3 regions of the Mangrovibacter phragmitis genome follow, and region 1 is predicted to be linked to each of the others. Evidence: predicted binding sites of a transcription regulator. Region 1 holds the regulator's gene; each other region holds the start of a gene.
What was found. Region 1 encodes CRP, which controls carbon source genes, mostly activating them, when cyclic AMP is high. Its sites were predicted from a motif close to ATGTGANNNNNNTCACAT; they were not measured.
Positions count from the first base shown of each region.

Region 2: the regulator CRP is predicted to act here: its motif matches at 957-974, upstream of MPHASIOC01_RS25530 (YjcB family protein).
Region 3: the regulator CRP is predicted to act here: its motif matches at 1,337-1,354, upstream of MPHASIOC01_RS12280 (CidA/LrgA family protein).

Region 1 covers NZ_CP134782.1:3,935,540-3,937,810, forward strand. The annotation lists gene MPHASIOC01_RS19195 (phosphoribulokinase) at 1-131, shown strand, start outside; gene MPHASIOC01_RS19200 (OsmC family protein) at 185-589, opposite strand; gene crp (cAMP-activated global transcriptional regulator CRP) at 887-1,519, shown strand; gene pstS (phosphate ABC transporter substrate-binding protein PstS) at 1,729-2,271, shown strand, end outside.
Region 2 covers NZ_CP134782.1:5,321,095-5,323,365, reverse strand. The annotation lists gene MPHASIOC01_RS25535 (SMI1/KNR4 family protein) at 1-397, shown strand, start outside; gene MPHASIOC01_RS25530 (YjcB family protein) at 569-850, opposite strand; gene MPHASIOC01_RS25525 (sensor domain-containing diguanylate cyclase) at 1,741-2,271, shown strand, end outside.
Region 3 covers NZ_CP134782.1:2,541,202-2,543,472, reverse strand. The annotation lists gene cdd (cytidine deaminase) at 1-67, opposite strand, end outside; gene MPHASIOC01_RS12285 (CidB/LrgB family autolysis modulator) at 198-890, opposite strand; gene MPHASIOC01_RS12280 (CidA/LrgA family protein) at 887-1,288, opposite strand; gene MPHASIOC01_RS12275 (LysR family transcriptional regulator) at 1,489-2,271, opposite strand, start outside.

The DNA of each region.
Region 1 (2,271 bases):
TGCAAGGGTCATTTATTTCACATATCAATACATTAGTTGTCCCTGGTGGGAAGATGGGACTGGCGATGGAGTTAATCATGACGCCACTGGTTAAACGCCTGGCGGAAGGGAAAAAAGTCGCGGGAGGCTGATATGGGGTACCAACAGGCAGGGTGCTGCATGGCGCAGCACCCGTCATGAAAACTTAACCTTCAACGACTTCCCATGAGTGCGTGATAGTGGCAGCTTTGCCAAGCATTAACGCAACAGAACAATATTTTTCTGCAGATAAATCTACCGCACGAGCCACGGCATTATCTTTCAGATCTTTCCCTGTAACGATGAAGTGCAGATTAATAGAGGTAAACAAACGCGGTGCTTCTTCCCGGCGTTCAGAAGTCAGTTTGACTTCACAATCAGTCACATTGTGACGACCTTTTTGTAAAATAGAGACCACATCAATGGCACTGCATCCACCTGCTGCCATTAGCACCATTTCCATTGGACTTGGCGCTTTATCACCGGAGTTACCATCCATCAGCACCTGGTGACCTGAGGCGGATTCACCCAAAAATGTTAAACCTTCAACCCATTTAACTCGCGCCTGCATTCTTATTACTCCCAACTAAAGTGTCATCGCAACAGATTACGCGGCATTAACAAAACAGGCAATGGAAGGCGACACAGGTCATGCTGAAACGAGACAATAGAAGACACTACAGGAAACCTGTGCTAAAACAAACAAGATGTAACAGGCTGACAGTGACGTCATACCTGTTACAGAGGAAAAAGCGATTACAGACCAAACGACTTATGGCTCGCTTCAGGAATGGGGCGATTTAATGTTGTAACGCCAACAGGGCCCTACCCTGTCTTTGAGCAAGTTTATAATAGAGGATAACCGCGCATGGTGCTTGGCAAACCCCAAACAGACCCGACTCTCGAATGGTTCTTGTCACATTGCCACATTCATAAGTATCCATCCAAGAGCACCCTGATCCATCAGGGCGAGAAAGCAGAAACGCTGTATTACATCGTAAAAGGCTCTGTGGCCGTGCTTATCAAAGATGAAGAAGGCAAGGAGATGATCCTTTCTTATCTTAATCAAGGCGATTTTATTGGCGAGCTGGGGCTGTTTGAAGAAGGCCAGGAGCGTAGCGCCTGGGTTCGTGCAAAAACAGCCTGTGAAGTTGCCGAGATTTCATACAAAAAATTTCGCCAGTTGATCCAGGTAAACCCGGACATTCTGATGCGCCTTTCATCCCAGATGGCACGTCGTTTACAGGTCACTTCTGAAAAAGTGGGGAACCTGGCATTCCTCGATGTAACCGGCCGAATTGCACAGACTTTGCTTAACCTGGCAAAACAACCTGATGCGATGACTCACCCGGATGGCATGCAAATCAAGATCACCCGCCAGGAGATTGGTCAAATTGTTGGCTGTTCCCGTGAAACTGTGGGCCGCATTTTAAAAATGCTGGAAGATCAAAACCTGATTTCCGCTCATGGTAAGACAATTGTGGTATACGGTACTCGTTAATTTTACTGTATTTAATCACGCATACAGGCACGCTTTAGAGCGTGCCTTTTTGTTTGCACAACCAGGCATCCCTTCAGCTTTACCTAACAAATTCTGAAAATTGTTCATGAATGACACAAAACTGTCACAAATTCGCCTTATTCTTCCCAGGTACTGAAAACACAGCGATTAAAAAATTATTTTTGATCTAACCTTTTCCGGGAGAAATTATGGCAATGCTTAGCTCTTCAGCCCGTCTTGTAATCGCCGCTCTGACTCTGTCCACCACAACTGCATTTGCAGCCACTAACCTGACCGGTGCCGGTGGTACATTCCCAGCGCCGGTTTATGCAAAATGGGCTGCAGAATACCAGCAGAAAACAGGTTCTCAGGTAAACTACCAGGGAATCGGTTCTTCAGGTGGTATCAAACAAATCATTGCAAAAACCGTTGATTTCGGTGCATCTGATGCGCCAATGAGCGATGCTGACCTGGCAAAAAATGGCCTGTTCCAGTTCCCGACCGTTATCGGTGGCGTAGTTCTGGCCGTTAACATCCCGGGTATTAAATCAGGTGAATTAACTCTGGATGGTAAAACACTGGGTGATATTTACCTGGGTAAAATCAAAAAATGGAATGACCCGGCTATCACGAAGCTGAACCCAAAAGCCAAATTGCCGGATACCAACATAAATGTTGTGCGCCGCGCAGATGGTTCAGGCACATCTTTCGTCTTCACCAGCTACCTGTCTAAAGTGAGCCCGGACTGGGCA
Region 2 (2,271 bases), 1.4 Mb from region 1:
CGGGAAGATGGTTAATTTGCTATTACTGGCATCCGATGCCGGTGAGGATTTTGGCTACTACCTGCTTTCCTGTGAGCAAATTCAGGAAGAGCAACATTTTGGGGATTCAATTAGCGACATTTATGGTGAGTGGCTTGGGCAAACGGATGCCATTTATGTAGACAACCGGATTGATACCTCTGTCGCGATGAGTGAACGGCTGTGCTTTGCTCATTGCCTGAATAATGGTGGTACTTCCCGCCTGTATATTGATTTCCACCCGGCCCCAGGTGGTACTTGTGGGCAGGTGGTGCGTTTTCTGCATGACCCTGACAGTTATATCGTGCTGGCAGAGAGCTTTGAAGCATATATAGCCGGGGTACTGGAAAGCAATTACGCGTTTGTCAGCGAGTATTAACTCACCAGAAAGTGAAATAAAAAGTATCATCCTGAGTATAAGAACAAGGATGTTCACTCTCTGGCAGTATTATTCTGCCAGATCGATAAAAATTATCACGTTTTTCGATAACGCTTTGTTTATTCGCTTTGATCCGCTATTGCAGAAGATGAGGGAAGATTACCGCTGAACCTAGCTAACCATGACCGGCCATTCCGGGGGAGTATGGCTCATAATATCAACCATCACATCTTTGAAATGCGCCCAGAAGATACTCAAATCAACCAATGACAGCCCCAGTAAGGTCGTTGCAAACCAGCAAGATGCTGCCAGGCCACAACTGGTGCTGACAAACGCCAGTGCGTAACGTTCATTACGGCGAAAACGAATATTAAGAGTACTGGCCATAAACATCAGTACCGCGCTGAACAGTGGCCAGCGCATCAGCATTACGCTCGTTGTTAGAGTAGCCATGAAAACAATCCTCAGTAATTCGGTGGCTTTCTGAGGCAGGTCTCTGACGTCAGCCTTGAGAAAGCACTGTAACATTGCAGGTGATGAAGCGTTGTTTAACTTATTTTTGTGAACTATATCACATTTGTTGTTTTATTCACCAGTTGACGGTGATAATTTTTTTACAAAACACACCGATGTTTTATGTGATTATTTTATAAAGGGAAAATACTGGCCCGATTTGTTGCGGATGGAAAAGCTGCTGGGAATAATCCTGGCTGGCGCTAATTATATAAGTAAAATCAGATAATTAAGAATAGCATTATGCTGCCAGCTCTGTGCTGTGTTATTTACAGCAGTATCAGGCTGACTTATTATGACCGGAGTGATTATTAACTGCGCTTGTATGCCAGTATACTGATTACTAATACTTTTTTATGACTTATTACACTGTGTTATATCATGGTGGGTTTTTTCAGACCCTGCGGAACCTTTCTAAATATTGGTTAATATCGTTATATTTTTTGGGCGCATCACACTGTATCCAAAGCTGTTTTAAGTCTGTATTTATAGTGTAATGCGATAGCGTTGTTCAGTAAATTATATTCGAATTCATATGGTTATGTGAAGAATTTTAAATGAAAAATGATAATACTGAGCACTATATACAGATGCCTGATGCAGTATTGAATGCTCTGGCCGGGGTGCTTCCGGCTATTTTTGAAAGTACATCTCTTGAACAAGTGATTGGGGCCTTTACCCGTGCACTTGATGCGCGCCTGGGTTGGGTGGCGCTTATTGAGCAGCCACAAACTCTTAGTGTCAGGGTGAGTGGTTACTGTCCTTGCCGGGAGCAAGATGTTTACCAAATGCTTGCGGACCGACGCCTGCAGGCATACAAGTGGAATACTGTGGTCTGGGAACATGGTGTGGGTAAGCATTTCTTTTCCCAGTCTGAGGGTAACTTGTATGCCCTTGAGTCTGCTGTTTTAGGTAAGCTTCGTTATCAAAAAGGTGATGTTGCTGGTTATTTTTTTCTCGCATTTTCCCATCGATTTTATTCACAAAAATTACTCCGAAATATTTCTGCGATTATCTCCAGTGCAATAAAGGAATACTTAATTAAGCATTCTGTAAACTCATTTTTTTCAAACGATAAACAAGAGATAGTTGCGCAATACACAACTCTTTTTTTTAATGCGCCAATATTAATAAATTCATTTAGTGCAGAAAATCGTTGTATATTATGGAACGGAGAATGCCAAAGATTGTTTGGCTGGAGCAAAGATGAATTAAATCATTTTCCGGACCCACTGGCTCTTTTTTATCCTGACCTGGCAGTTCGTGAGCGGGTACGGGCTTCGGTAACAACGGTGCCTGGGGAAAAAATGCAGGAATGGTACCCGATTGATAAAAATGGGCGCGTATTAACCACCTTATGG
Region 3 (2,271 bases), 1.4 Mb from region 1:
TAGATTGCAGGGAAGCACGAAGAGTTACAGGCAGAGCTTCAAAGGCTGAAACAAAACGGGGATGCATAACATGATGCCTTGTATCAGGTTAATGGAACCGTAGTGTACGGTTCTCACTAATCTGAATATGTGATCTAACTCTAATTATTAATGCAACTTGCTAATGGTGTTGCGTATTTTCGAGATTGTGCGCAAATTTACCTTAAAACCGCCAGAATAACCGGAAAGAGAAACGGAGCAACCAACGAGGTGATAATCCCGCAGATAACCAGTGCCAGTGAGCTGAATGCGCCTTCCTGAAAATCCAGTTCGGCGCAGCGTGCTGTGCCTAACGCATGGGAAGCTGTTCCCATGGAGAGCCCACGGGAAGCTTTGGTGGTAATGTGCATGGCATTCAACAGGGTGTGACCAAAAACTGCACCTAAAATACCGACATAGATAACACACACCGCGCTGATTGCCGGCAGCCCGCCAATACTTCCGCCAACTGCCATCGCAATAGGGGTGGTGACAGATTTAGGCAATATAGAGGCTGCGATTTGCGGCGTGGCACCCATTAATAGTGCAATGCTGGTGCCGGTTATCATTGCCACCATGCTGCCAATAAAGCAGATAGAAATAATGGATTTCCAGCGGGCGCGAATTTGGTGAAGCTGCTCGTATAGTGGAAATGCCAGCGCTACGACAGCCGGTTGCAGCCAGTCGTTCAGCATTTTGCTGCCCTGAAAATAGTGCTGGTATTTGATTCCCGTGAGCAGAAGAAACGGAATAATCACCACCATGGAAACCAGCAGAGGGTTCAGCAGTGGCGTTTTAACCACAGTGCCAAGCTTGCGTGCTGCAAAGAAAACCACCAGAGTTAGTGGCAATGACCACCAAATATCACTCATTTCTCTTTAACCTCTTTCTGGCCAACAACTTTACGTTCTCCGTGAACCAGGTGAGAGGTCCAACTGACAACGACCAGAACAACGATTGTGCTGATAGTACATGACACCACGATGGGGCCGAACTGGGTACGCAGCAAGTCGAAATACTGCATGACACCCACCCCAATGGGTACGAACAGCAATGCCATGTAACGAATGAATAAGTGGCAGCCAGGCTTTACCCACTGGGCAGGCAGGATTTGTAATGAGAGCAGCAGGAACAGCAACAGCATGCCAATAATCGAGCCTGGAATTGTAATAGGAAGCAGTGTGGCAATAAACTGCCCGGCATACAGGCAGGCATAAATAAAGAAGAAAGCCCGGCAATATTGCCAGATGATAAGCAATGTATGGCGCATTTAAGTAACCCCTGAATGAATGCATTCATCATACAATTAAAAAAGCTTTTGTGCTATGGATCACACCATGAATTCCCGTTATAGCAACAATGCCTTTTTAGTATGGCTGATACCGGTTGATACCATAGGCGATTAATGCAATCCAGTGTGGTAACGGGTTGTAAACCCGGTGCGCGTACTGCCTCTCACAGTCAGGCGGATTAAGTAAAGTAGGGTGCCAGGATACTTTCAAGCCAGCGAATGAAAGTTCGCACGCGCGGAGAAAGGTTGCGCCTGTGCGCCACAACAACGAAAGCGGTGAGGGGTTCAGGAGGCTTGTCCGGAAGTATTTCCACTAATGCCCCACATTCAATATAAGGAGCCAATGCTGAATACCCTGCCTGAATCAGTCCAATCCCTGCCAGCCCTGCTTCATGATAAGTTTGTACACTATTGACTTGAACAGCTCCTGGTAGCGCAAGCAAGGCATAACCTTCACCATTCGGGTATTCCCAGCCAGTTGGTTTGGAGCCCAGTGAGCGTGTGTAGTGGACTATTTGATGACCTTGTTCAACCAGGTCCTTCAGTGTGTGCGGGGTACCAAAACGTTTCAGGTAGGATGGACTTGCAGCATTGATCATGCGTAGTTGTCCCAGTTTTCGGGCAACCAGCGTTTCATCCATTATGGGGCCAAGACGGATAACGCAATCAAAGCCTTCCTGAACAAGGTTGACACTGCGATCAGTGCTGGATAGCTCGAGTTCGACTGCCGGGTGCGCCGACAGAAATTCCGGTAAAGCCGGTATTACAATACTTTTCGCCAGTTCCGTTGGCATATCAATACGTAATTTACCGCGTACAGGTGCGCCGTTTGAGGCAAACATGTTCTGTAATTCTTCTGCCTCAGCCAATAAGTCCAGTGCACGGGAATAAAATAGCCGTCCATCTTCTGTCAACTGCACACTGCGGGTGGTCCGGTGCAACAGTGCAACACCCACGCTTTG